DNA from 4 places in the Anaerobacillus sp. QJM3NY_32 genome. Region 2 is predicted to be linked to each of the others. Evidence: predicted binding sites of a transcription regulator. Region 2 holds the regulator's gene; each other region holds the start of a gene.

Region 1 (3,137 bases), 1.6 Mb from region 2:
CATCATGCAAACTTTTTCTTGTTTCAGCGTATTCGAGTGGATCTTTTTTAAGCCCCGTATCATAAGAGCGTTTTGAAGAACGAACGCCACCATCCCATGAAGGGGAGTGTAATTCAATTAATGGATTTTCAAGAGCCTGTTCTTTCACGTACTCCAGTAATTCGACCGTAGAATATTGGAGTATAGAAATCGCTTGATGCAACTGGGTTGTCATGACTAATTTCGTTGTCTGCTTTTGTATCAATCCTAATTCCATCGCAATCCCTCCACCTTCATCATACTATATCGCTTCATTTTATGGTATGAAAAAAATGAAAATGACCAGAATTTTCTGTTTTTTAAAAGGGGATTTTGACACCATTTTTAAAGAAAATGATGAAATAGCCCGTCCCTTAGTCAAATTTCTACATAAACTGTCTTATAGAGAGAGAAAAAGGAGGCAAATGCCATGGATTTAGCTGTATATGGAATTGCTTTGCTTCCAGTCATCATTGGAGTTGTACACCTTTTTAAGGTGTTTGGTTTTCCGGTAAGGTTCTTACCGATTCTTTCCATTGGAATCGGAATTGTAATGAGCCACATTTATGTTGAACCGGAAGACTTCAAAAAAGCCTTCTTTATAGGATTATGGCTTGGACTATGCGCTACTGGAATGCACTCAGGCTTCAAACACACGATGAGTGGAGCAATCAGCAAAGGACATGACGATGACAAAGATAAGCCCTGATAGAAGGTAAGACTGATCGCAAGAAGAGTGGACGAGTTCTACTCTTCTTTTTTTCTGTTCAAAATGAAGGATATTATTCATTCCCTGGATCTAAGCGAACAAAGATGACATTTATCATAAAAAAATCCCCTTCACACTAGCGAAAGGGATTGGAATTATGTAATTGGTGCGCCCGGAGGGATTCGAACCCCCGACTGACGCGGTACCGGAAACCACCGCTCTATCCGACTGAGCTACGGGCGCGCTTCATTAGCGCAAGGATTATTATACGATATGCCCCCTTTTTTTGCAAGGTGAATTTCATAGCTTCCAAGTGACGATCAATGAGTAATCAATAGTGTATAAGAGCATTTTATCTATACCATGTTAATGAACGCTGTTGCTTTTTTACTCTGGTGAACGGTGAGGTATTAACAATATTGGCCAAAGCTATTATCCAAACATTTCATTCATATCATAGAAAAGGTATCGCTTCAGTTCTTGACGTCTCACCTGTCTCATAGTAAAGTTATACCAAACATATGTTCTGTTAGGTGGAGATGATCATGTTCCAATTAAGTAAAGAAGAAACGAAGGCATTAAGAAACTACCTCTTACTTCCTTACCTGAAAAGAGTGCTGGAAATTGACACGAAATGGGTGAACCATTCGAAAATGAAACTTCCGCGCCCTTATCTGGAACTAATTCATGCCGCTATAACGTTAGCCTCCTCTGACTTAAAATGGGCAAAAGCAATGCTTCATGATAGAGGAATCCGCGTCTATATAGAAGATACGAAAGAAGATGTTGTGATTTGCAAAGTATATTGTCGAGGTTACAATCAAACATACCGCTATTCTTCCATTCAAATACGTAATCAGGTAGAAAGACGAATTTTAGCCTACTTTTTAGCAGACGATCGATTAAAAAAAAGGAACATTCGCTCTGTTTAAAATAAAGGGATGCGGGGAAAATGGGTGTATGTGGTTAAAGAAAAATCAAACCCTTTTCATCGATTAAAAAATAGGACAGCACTTCATTTGACCTATACTGACCTTTTAGGTATGATGAACATACAGCAACTACATATTCCACAAATATAAGGGAGGAATTTAAAATGGTTTTAATTCCAACGGTAATTGAACAAACAAACCGCGGTGAGAGAGCGTACGACATTTATTCTCGTCTTCTTAAGGACCGTATTATTATGCTAGGAACAGCAATTGACGACAACGTATCAAACGCAGTCGTTGCACAACTTCTTTTCCTTGCTGCTGAAGACCCAGATAAAGACATCTCACTTTATATCAACAGCCCTGGTGGTTCAATCACTGCAGGTATGGCGATTTACGATACTATGCAATTCATTAAGCCAAAAGTATCAACAATCTGCATCGGTATGGCTGCTTCAATGGGTGCCTTCCTACTTGCTGCTGGTGAACCTGGTAAGCGCTATGCTCTACCAAACAGTGAAGTAATGATTCACCAACCGCTCGGTGGTACTCAAGGTCAGGCTTCTGACATTGAAATTCACGCAAAACGCATCATCCAAATGCGCGAGAAGCTAAACAAAATTCTTTCTGAGCGCACAGGTCAACCACTTGAAACAATCGATCGCGACACAGATCGTGACCGTTTCATGGAAGCGACTGAAGCGAAAGAATACGGCTTGATTGATGAAGTAATGGAAAAGAAAGCATAAGATAGACCCTAAAAAGCCTTTCCCTACATTGTTGGGAAAGGCTTTTTCTTTCTTAGAATAGGCGTTGTTTTTGAACCATCTGCTATTTGAGCAGCCAATGAACCACAATGGATGATCCCACTCTCTATAACTCTATTCTCTTAAGAATGTTTCGCAACGTTAACAATTTAATGCAAAACAAAAACCTGGCACACAGCCAGGTTTTGCTAATCTTTTTGAATAAAATCAATTAATGAAGACATCGCATCTTCTTCATCATTACCATCAACAGTTAAAATAACAGAAGAACCAGTACCAACAGCAAGGCTCATGATGCCCATGATGCTTTTGGCATTAACTTTTTTACCGTCCTTCTCAAGGAAGATATCCGAGTTAAATCGGTTTGCTTCCTGTACAAACAGAGCTGCTGGACGTGCCTGTAATCCTGTATCCAAAGTAACCACAACTTCTTTTTGAATCACTTGTTCATTCCTCCCCTTATTTAAAACAGTCGATCAGAACACCAGAAGCGCTATACCAGTTTCCCTTGCACTCGCCACTTTCAAACTAAAGCTATGATAGCTCATTTTGTGGCCTCTCGATTTTAAATTTACTAAAGTGTTAAATTACCTAAAAAAGTAAGCGCTATCTCGAAAGGTGAAAAATTTAGAAAAACGCTATTTCCAATGCTTTCATTAAGAAAAATAGGGTTTTTCTTTGAAGATTCATGCTATCTATTGTACTGCTAGA
Region 2 (3,137 bases):
TTGCAGCTATCTCATTAAACGTAAGACCACGGTTTCGTAGATTAACAATTTCTTCGATTGGAACTTCCACCCGCTCACGCCCACCTTGATTTTGATGGCTGAGGTTTCGCTGTGGTCGATAGCCTTCTTTAACCGCCTTGTCCATTCCACGTTTAATTTTCAGATTATGAAGCTTGCGCTGAAATTCTTCAACGATACTAACGATCTCAAGAACCATCGAATCAGATTCCGACAATTGAAGTTCTCCGTTTTGATTCACTGTATAAATCGTCCCTCCATATTTATGGACGGCATGTAGAAGAGCGATCTTTGCATTCCCTCTCCCAAGTCTTGTTTCATCTTGAATGAGCAATGCCTCAACATGCCCCTCTTTCAATAAGTCAAGCACCTCAAGTATGCCATCACGATCAATGTCATACCCGCTGTGCTTTTCTTCAATCAAGCGCTGTATAATAAAACCTGACTGTGATGCAAATCGTTGTAGTTCTTCTTTTTGCCTGGCAAGAGAAGACTCCTGTGCTTCTTTCTTTGTGCTTACCCGACAATAAATAACGGCGTTCATACTTTATTCTTTACCCCCAAGTGCGGTAGCGTTCGCTTCAACAGGGATGATGAGAGTATCTCCTGCTGTAATTCGGTTTGCATCAATGCTATTCACTTCTTCAACCCAACTGACGAACTTCCGATCAGACAACTCATGAGCAGTACGGTATTCTTCCGCAATTTCTAAAACAGTATCTCCCTGCTCCAATTGTACCGTTGTATAACGATCATACTCCTCAGCTGCAGCTGTTCGCAAAGATAGAAACACAATAATTAACACAGCTACAAAAGATATAATGACAAGAAAATCAACTCCAGACAAGCCCCCAGCTTGCTTTCTCATCCCAATCACCCCATATGCGAATATTTGTTCTGTTTTTAGTATATCAGAACCTCTGTTCGTGTCAACTAATTTCTTCGAACTTATGTTTGTATGCGAACAAAAATTCTGGTATACTACTAACAAATAGATAGATTGGAACGAGGTGCCAGATATTATGAAACTATCAAAGCGTCAGCAGGACATTCTGGACTTTATTAAAGTCGAAGTTAAGCAAAAGGGTTATCCACCCTCCGTAAGAGAAATTGGCGAAGCTGTTGGACTTGCTTCAAGCTCCACTGTCCATGGCCACCTGGCAAGACTCGAGAAAAAAGGGTATATCAGACGAGACCCAACAAAACCAAGAGCCATCGAAGTGCTTGGTCTTGATGAAACGATCGATATTCCTCGTCAACATACTGTAAACGTTCCCGTCATTGGTAAAGTAACTGCTGGTCAACCCATCACTGCCATTGAAAATGTAGAAGAATACTTCCCGCTTCCAGAACAGTTTGCACAGGATGAAGAACATACCTTTATTCTAGTGATTGAAGGGGATAGTATGATCGAAGCTGGTATTTATAACGGTGATATGGTTATTGTGAAGCAACAACCAACTGCAAATAACGGTGATATTGTTGTCGCGATGACAGATGAAGCTGAAGCAACTGTTAAACGATTCTTTAAAGAAAGCAACTACTTCCGACTTCAACCGGAAAACTCATCGATGGAACCGATCATTCTTGATTCCGTTTCTATTCTTGGTAAAGTAATTGGGGTCTTTCGCTCCATTCACTAGAAGCGCTGCGTGCGCTTCTTTTTTTATGTTATATAAGCTTTCTGGGCTATATCAATACGAGCTTCTTCTCTTCTTTTATTTATTAACCCCTCCGTCTGTGTAAATGATCGCAGTTTGAAGAGCATAGGGGTGTAGCTTTACATTACAACCAACCTCACCTACCTACTTTTAACTCTTAAAGGCTATACAAAACCGCCCTTCATTTAAATAAAGGGCGGTTTTGTATACTTCTAACATAATTCTTAAACGGTTACTTTTCAGCAGCCTCTGAAGCCGCTATAACTAATTCAACTGTTTGATCTACTGTCGCCTGACGGAACTTTTGGAACTCATCAGTGATATAAACGGAAGGATCTTCAGGATAGTACTCCTGAGCGGCTACGTGAAGGTGTCCACCCGGAATATCATAAGCTCCTATCCCAATTCGCACGCGATTGGATCGGTACTGACTTTCATTCGATAAGTAGCTTCCGCCTCCTCCTTTACGAGCTTTTGATCCTTCAGTCGGACCCCCTTCATGGCACTCATACGGTTTATCACGATATTCTGGTGCGAGCCATTCGCATACTTCATCGCCTCTTTCTACCGGCCATGGTCCAGTATTGGCTGCAATCATTTCCTTGTAAGGAAGCGTTGTTTCAATAAATTCCGGCAGTTTTTCAGGCATCGGCCAATTGCTCACTGTCGGAATAACTTCTGAGCGATCTTCAAGAGTGTTTCCAACCCCTGTGCGCCATCTCCCGGCAAACCCTTCGATGGTCATAGCTTTTGGACCACCTTGACTGATTGTCATCATGAGATCCACCTGCTCTTTACTATTAACCAGGTAAGGTCCAAAAGTATCTTCAACGATTCCTTCATCAAAATCATCCCATCGTACCGGAAAATTCGCTGCTTGAATAAAAGCTGGACCTTCTTCCGTCAAAACGACTTTCCCATCCATCTGAAGCGCTGCAGCGCCAGAAGGGTTTGATCTCCTAAATTCCTGTTCTAAACGGTATGGATCAAATCCGCTTACTAAAATACGCTTAACTTTCTTCCCTTTTGGAAAATCAATAGAAGTAATTCCCCTTGACGTGTACTCTAGTTTCTTCATCAGTTCTTCTTGCTTTTTCTCCGTTACTGTATATGAAGGTTCCCATTGCCTGAGGGCAGCAGTCATATGTAATCGAGTCCAATAAAGCGGGCGATCATCATAACGATCTAGTTCCCCTAAATCATTTCGTTCTCCCTGAGCTCGAGCAACAGCCGTCTCCCACAGCTTCTCACCATGCTTTTCGATCACTTTCTCTGCTTTTTTTACACTTTTCGCTTTGCACAAATCCTCCTTAAATTCATCCGCAAAAACTGTAAACTCCGCCTTATCCATAATTTGCTGTGGGATTGGGGCACCGTCTTCCATTCGCTGCTCCTCTGGTGTTAGCGCCGCATCAGTGTTAAAGCAATCACCTTTGGCACTTCCAGTTAACGGTAAGA
Region 3 (3,137 bases), 960 kb from region 2:
CAAAATCATTTACGTTCATTTTATTCACCACTGTTTCTAGAAAGTGTTCAACTTTATTGATTTTACCACAGCTCTACCTGTTGGCGCACCCTTAAGGGGCAGTTCCCCTTCCACCATGTTGAAAATGGCGTTTGGAAAGCTGCCCCTTATCTGAACTTACCTATAATAAAAAAGAGTAAAGACAAGGCAATACTAATGACTATTGAGGTTACAATCGGGAAAAAAAACGTAGTGTTTCCTTTTTTGATTACGATGTCACCAGGTAATTTCCCAATAAAGGACCACAACACACCAATGGCCAAAAAGGCGATCCCTAAGATAATAAACAGTTTTGAAATTCCCATTGCTATTGAGGAATCTCCATACCAAAGTGATCGTATACCTGATGAGTAACCATACGTCCACGAGGTGTACGCTGAAGAAATCCAATTTGAAGTAGATAGGGTTCATACACGTCTTCAATGGTATGACTTTCTTCACCAATCGTTGCTGCAATTGTATCTACTCCTACAGGACCTCCACGGAATTTCTCTATGATGGCTAATAGAAGCTTGTGATCGATATGATCAAGTCCAAGAGGATCGACTTGCATCATCTCAAGAGCCTGAGAAGCAAGTGAGTGCGAAATGACGCCATCCCCTTTCACCTGTGCAAAATCCCTTACACGTTTTAGCAAGCGATTGGCAATTCTAGGTGTCCCTCGCGATCTTCGAGCAAGTTCAACAGCAGCAGCGTGGTCCATTTCAACATCGAAAATGTCAGCTGTTCTCATTAAAATAGTTTGAAGTTCATCTTCAAGATAATACTCTAATCTACTCAGTACGCCGAAACGATCTCGTAAAGGCGCCGTTAATAGTCCAGCCCTTGTCGTAGCGCCTACTAGGGTGAACGGTGGCAGATCCAAACGAACAGATCTTGCCGTTTCGCCTTTTCCTATTACAATATCTAGACAGTAGTCTTCCATCGCAGGATAAAGAACTTCTTCAACACTTCGAGGTAGTCGATGTATTTCATCGATAAATAAAACATCCCCAGGTTCAAGGGCGGTTAATATAGCTGCAAGATCACCAGGTCTTTCAATCGCAGGACCTGATGTTGTACGCAAATTCACTTCCATCTCGTTTGCAATAATGGCTGAGAGAGTCGTTTTACCTAGACCAGGAGGGCCGTACAACAGCACATGATCTAAGGGCTCTTCACGCATTTTAGCCGCTTCAATAAACACTTCAAGATTTCGCTTTACCTTTTCTTGTCCAATATATTGACTTAATCGCTGAGGACGGAGGCTATATTCTACGGATGAGTCGTCACCGACCTGCTCTCCTGATAGAATTCGATCTTCCACTTTACTCCCTCCTTATTGCTTCAGCATAAGCTGAAGGGCTTTTTTAATATACTGATCTGTCGTTAGCGTTTCTTCAACTAGCTTTGGTTTAATCTTCTTAATTTCTCGTTCAGCATACCCAAGAGCTTTCAATGCTTCTAGCGCTTCTTCTAGCTCATGAGCACCCTCTTCTTGAACTTCATCCACTGCAAACAATCCCTCAGTGGGAGCGCCAAAGCCTTTAAGCTTACCTTTTAGATCTAGAATAATTTGTCTGGCAGTTTTCTTACCAACGCCAGGAAACTTTGTTAGAAATTTCTCATCTTCCATTTCAATGGCACTCACAACTTTATCAGGTTCACCAGTCGCTAAAATGGCCACAGCTCCCTTAGGACCGATACCGGAAACATTTAGAAGCTTCTCAAACAAAAGTCGCTCTTCCCGTGTTGGAAATCCATAAAGGGCAATGAGATCTTCTCTAACGTAATGATGCGTAAAAATTTGAATCGATTGATTACGGTACTTCTGAAATTCAAAAGGATTCCCACAATAAATTTTATATCCTATCGCATTCGACTCTACAACAATGTATTCTGTATCAATATATTCAACCGTGCCTTTAATATATTCTATCAAAGCTACTCTCTCCCCTGTACATACGAACATGTATTTCTATCTCTCCATTCTACCATAAAAAGATGAAAAGCGGAGACGAGCGTTTAGAAACGGAGATAAGCGTCTAAATCAAAAGAAGAACCTGCCCTTACTGGACAGGTTCTTCTTTTTTAATTTTAGAAAAAGACTGGATGACGTCTTCAAACTGATACCATGACTCTACTGGAATTCCTTCCATAAGCTGCTCTCTTCTTTGACTTTCTAGCTTTCCTACATCAATTTGAAAAAATGTTTGAATGACTTTCTCTTCTGCCGGAATTCCATCAAATATCGTAAGAATGCCATCCTCTGTTAATCCGAAATGTCCATTTTGTTTACTCGCAGGCGAAATATCTTCTAGATTCCGTTCAAATATCATTCGTCCTTCTTCCTGATCTACAAGTTGCCAATCAGCGTATTGACTCCAAAAGTCTTCCATTGCCCATATGGTTTCATATACAGATTGGTTCGTTGAAACACCGTCCGCATAATTTGTTCTCAATACAACTTCAACAACTAGTGGTCCTTTTTCTTGAGTTTTGGTTCCTGTAACCGGTGATATGCCATCTCCTTCATAAGCCACGGCCGATGTTCCTCCAAGAACAAGAAGTATACCTAATAGAAGGAGTGGATAAAGGCTTTTCATATGTTTCCAACACCTTTCTTCCATTTTCAAGAAGTTCATGCCGTTAGCGTTTCCATTTTATTGAGGAATATGCATCAAAAAAAGCTACAGAAAAACTGTAGCTCACAATTGATCATAAACATCATCATTTATTTCAGCATTATGATAAACATCTTGCACATCATCGTTATCTTCAAGCATATCAATTAGCTTTAACATATGAAGCCCATCTTCCTCTTCTAGTGGAGCATACGTTTCTGGAATCATCGTGACTTCAGTGGAAGAGAAACTTAATCCGCTCGCTTGTAATTGGTGCTTTACATCTTGGAATTCCTGGGGATCGGTATAAATCTCATAAGCATCCTCATTTGTTTCCATTTCTTCAGCCCCGGCTTCAATAACCTGAAGCATCAATTCATCTCCATCGAGATCATTTTCGGAACGATCGATCACAAGGAGACCTTTTCGGTTAAATAAGAATGAAACACAGCCATTTTCGCCCATATTCCCTTTATTTTTACTAAAGGCATGACG
Region 4 (3,137 bases), 1.2 Mb from region 2:
GCCATTAATTCCGCAGGAACAGACTCAGGGGCAATCGGCTTTAGCATTCCGCTCCCCAACGTTATTGAGCAAATTAAAAATTGGTCTGATGACCCAGTAGAAATAACGGTAGATGATGAAAGTAAGGAAGAAGTATCAACACCACAGGGACTCACAGGAGAAGACTTTAAAAATAATGCTACCTATCTTATTGGATATTTCTATGAAAGCTTGTCTACTCAAGACTATGTCACTGGCTACTCCTTACTTGGCAGTCGCTGGCAGAGTGAAATGCTGTATGAAGATTTTCGAAGTGGCTATATCCATACCCTTGACGTGGAAGTTTCAAATATGACCGGAAGTTTAAATCAAACGAATGATCAAGTAAAGGTAACAGCTACTATTAAAGCACAAGAACGAACCGAGGATAAGAAGACAACAACTTCTCTATACAACGTCACTTACCAGGTTGGTTATGAAAATGACCAATTGAAAATTCTAAGTGGTAAGGCTGAAAAATTAAAGTAAAGTAGGCAACATAAGGCTAGAGGTACATTCTCTAGCCTATTTGTTATTATTTATTTAAACTAGCCCTCGTCTGGAGGTGAAAAACCTTCTTGAGAAATATAAATGGCGCTATCAGGAAAAAAGTCCTGTAATCGCTTCTTTATTTTCAAATAGGCTTTACGTTGATACCAACCTTCTAGACCCGCTTCTTCAAAGAGCTTACGAATGCCAAGCTGCTCTGTTCTTTTACCACCGCTCCCATCACCCATGAAAAAGTCATCAAGCGTGAGGCGATCCGTTACTTCAGCTAACTTCTTAGGGAAATGTTCAGAACACGGGAGAAGTGGTGCCACTGCCGCTTGTACAGGAATACCGTTTGCTCGTAACGTTTGTAGCGCCTTTAACCTTGCTGCAATTGGCGGTGCTGATGGCGCAAAAATTTTGCGCACTGAATCAAGGTCTGTTTCTACTGTCATACTGACCAGAACCTTTTTGCCGAATTTTTTTAACAAATCAATATCTCTAGTGACGAGTGGAGAGCGGGTTTGAAGAAATAGAAAATCAGGCATTTCTTCTACCATAGCCTCAAGTAATCCTCTTGTTAAATCAGTCTTAAATTCAATAGGCTGATAAGGATCTGTCGAAGAAGACATAAAAATCGATACTTCTCCTTTTTTCCGAGCTTTCGGAATCTCTTTTTTCACAAGATCCACAGCGTTTTCTTTAATATCTACCCATTCTCCCCAATCCTCTTCCCTAAAAAGGGCAATAGGCATTCTTCTTACATAGCAATAAGAACAACCGAAGGCACATCCAGCGTAAGGGTTCAGAGTGTGACTATATCCATTAAGAAATCCACTACCTTTTGTTAAAATAGACCGAGATGTTCGCTTCTGAATTGAAGGCTGCAATGGCGATCCCTCCTTCTTCCATTAGTGTACCATAAACCGAACATGTATTCGATTATTACGAATAATTTTTCACTAAGCGGGCACGGTAAAGGTGAAAGGTGGTATAAATTGATGAAACGTACAGTAAGCTGTCTCCTTTTCTTACTTCTTCTTTTACCAATTCATGCTTATGCAGCTGGTCCGATTCAGCTCATTCAAGGAAAGTGTCCAACATCACTAGATCAATCGGCATCAACAAAAGGACTTACAACGAAAGCTACAACGATTCTTTCAGGCTTAATGGCCAATACTCCCGATACAAATTCATGGCAAATCATTAGCATGTCCCCTTTAAAAAAGAAGTCACCCTATTACGCGCCAGCCGTTAAAACCTGTGAAAAAAAAGTCGCAAATCACACTTACCTTATTGATGTACTCGTCACAAAGAAATCTTCTCAACTCCCCGTGCGCATGCACCTCTTTGCTTCTAAAGAAGAAAAGGGGTGGAAAGTTTGGGGACTAACTACTTACTAAATGTGTATACTTTATTTTACTTCGCACATACTACTCATGCGTGTAAGCTAGCCGTTAGGATCTATGACACGCAACCATCCCACACTCTTATTTCACACTCGGAAAATAAGAGGATAGCCCGATCAGGACGCTGATCGGGCTTAATTCATGCTTTTCTCAATAAATTGTTTAAATATTTCTGTTTCCTCCGAAAGATGTTGATAGACCATGTATGTGTGAACCTCAGACAGTTTGATTTCCTCAGTATCGACTTGAAGAATTCTCCCTTCAAATACCTCACGCCGAACAGATGACCATGGTAAAAAAGAGAACCCAAGCCCTTCCTCAATAAATCGCTTTGTAATGTGTACTTGGGATACAACCATCGTTCGAACACCGTCATATTTAGAACGTAGTTCAACTAAAAGATCTTCCCAATAATCAGGATGATTGTGTGTGAGTAACGTTGATCTCAAACAAAACTCACTTAAAGTTAAAGGCAGACTTGTTTCCGCATCTCCCCCATCGTGTGGCACAACTAAAACAATTGGATCGGCTCCAATTTGTTCATTTTTCACATATGCCTGCAAAGATTTCATTCTTGAAAGACCGAAATCTGCATCATTTTTGGTGATCATCTCTCCAATTTCATTAGACTCACTTACTTTTACAACTACCTCAATCGATGGATAAGCTTTCATAAATTGCTGAAGGACATTAGGTAGAACCGTAGCAGCAATTAAAGGAGATACAGCAATCGTCAACTTTCGATGGTACCCCTGCCTCCACCCGTTCATATGACGTAAGCTAGTCTCATACTGTTCAACTAACTCTTTGGCATGCGGAAGAAATTGTCTTCCTGCTTCGGAGAGCACCACTCTTCTACCGCTCTTCATAAATAGCTTACTGCCAATCTGCTTTTCGAGTTGTTGAATGTGAACCGTAACAGTAGGTTGAGCAAGATAGAGTTTTTCAGATGTTTCCCTGAAATTTTCATACGAAGCAGCTGTGACAAATGTTTTCAACCAGTTTAGATTCATTCTTACCCCCCTTATTGATAGCGTTTCTCTATTAATTATTCAGTAATTATTTATTAGTCATAATCATATCGAATCGATACACTAGATACAAGACGAATGAAATGGAGTTGAGTTTATGATTCATGCCGGATTAGAAGGAATCATTGCGGCTGATTCCAATATCAGCCTTGTAGACGGAGAGAACGGTTTGCTTGTCTATCGAGGACAC

What was found. The regulator LexA, encoded in region 2, represses DNA repair genes until DNA is damaged. The targets are predictions, from matches to a motif close to CGAACATATGTTCG.
Region 1: AC0VYH_RS18775 (YhjD family protein) is a predicted target of LexA. The motif match lies at 1,242-1,255, and genes of this name have one in related genera.
Region 3: ruvA (Holliday junction branch migration protein RuvA) is a predicted target of LexA. The motif match lies at 1,984-1,997, and genes of this name have one in related genera.
Region 4: AC0VYH_RS04085 (SPL family radical SAM protein) is a predicted target of LexA. The motif match lies at 1,435-1,448, and genes of this name have one in related genera.

What each region holds. Positions count from the first base shown of each region.
Region 1 is NZ_CM149684.1:3,600,066-3,603,202, forward strand. Features, by position in the region: gene rpoN (RNA polymerase factor sigma-54) at 1-256, opposite strand, end outside; gene AC0VYH_RS18765 (hypothetical protein) at 449-727, shown strand; tRNA gene AC0VYH_RS18770 (tRNA-Arg) at 892-970, opposite strand; gene AC0VYH_RS18775 (YhjD family protein) at 1,273-1,659, shown strand; gene clpP (ATP-dependent Clp endopeptidase proteolytic subunit ClpP) at 1,824-2,408, shown strand; gene AC0VYH_RS18785 (HPr family phosphocarrier protein) at 2,615-2,869, opposite strand.
Region 2 is NZ_CM149684.1:1,969,692-1,972,828, reverse strand. Features, by position in the region: gene AC0VYH_RS10485 (YneB family resolvase-like protein) at 1-562, opposite strand, end outside; gene yneA (cell division suppressor protein YneA) at 566-886, opposite strand; gene lexA (transcriptional repressor LexA) at 1,038-1,661, shown strand; gene AC0VYH_RS10470 (hypothetical protein) at 1,912-3,137, opposite strand, start outside.
Region 3 is NZ_CM149684.1:2,929,493-2,932,629, forward strand. Features, by position in the region: gene queA (tRNA preQ1(34) S-adenosylmethionine ribosyltransferase-isomerase QueA) at 1-19, opposite strand, end outside; gene AC0VYH_RS15430 (DUF2905 domain-containing protein) at 147-344, opposite strand; gene ruvB (Holliday junction branch migration DNA helicase RuvB) at 347-1,345, opposite strand; gene ruvA (Holliday junction branch migration protein RuvA) at 1,358-1,960, opposite strand; gene AC0VYH_RS15445 (BofC C-terminal domain-containing protein) at 2,088-2,624, opposite strand; gene AC0VYH_RS15450 (YebC/PmpR family DNA-binding transcriptional regulator) at 2,727-3,137, opposite strand, start outside.
Region 4 is NZ_CM149684.1:748,382-751,518, reverse strand. Features, by position in the region: gene AC0VYH_RS04090 (S1C family serine protease) at 1-507, shown strand, start outside; gene AC0VYH_RS04085 (SPL family radical SAM protein) at 567-1,397, opposite strand; gene AC0VYH_RS04080 (hypothetical protein) at 1,509-1,910, shown strand; gene AC0VYH_RS04075 (LysR family transcriptional regulator) at 2,051-2,929, opposite strand; gene AC0VYH_RS04070 (citrate synthase) at 3,045-3,137, shown strand, end outside.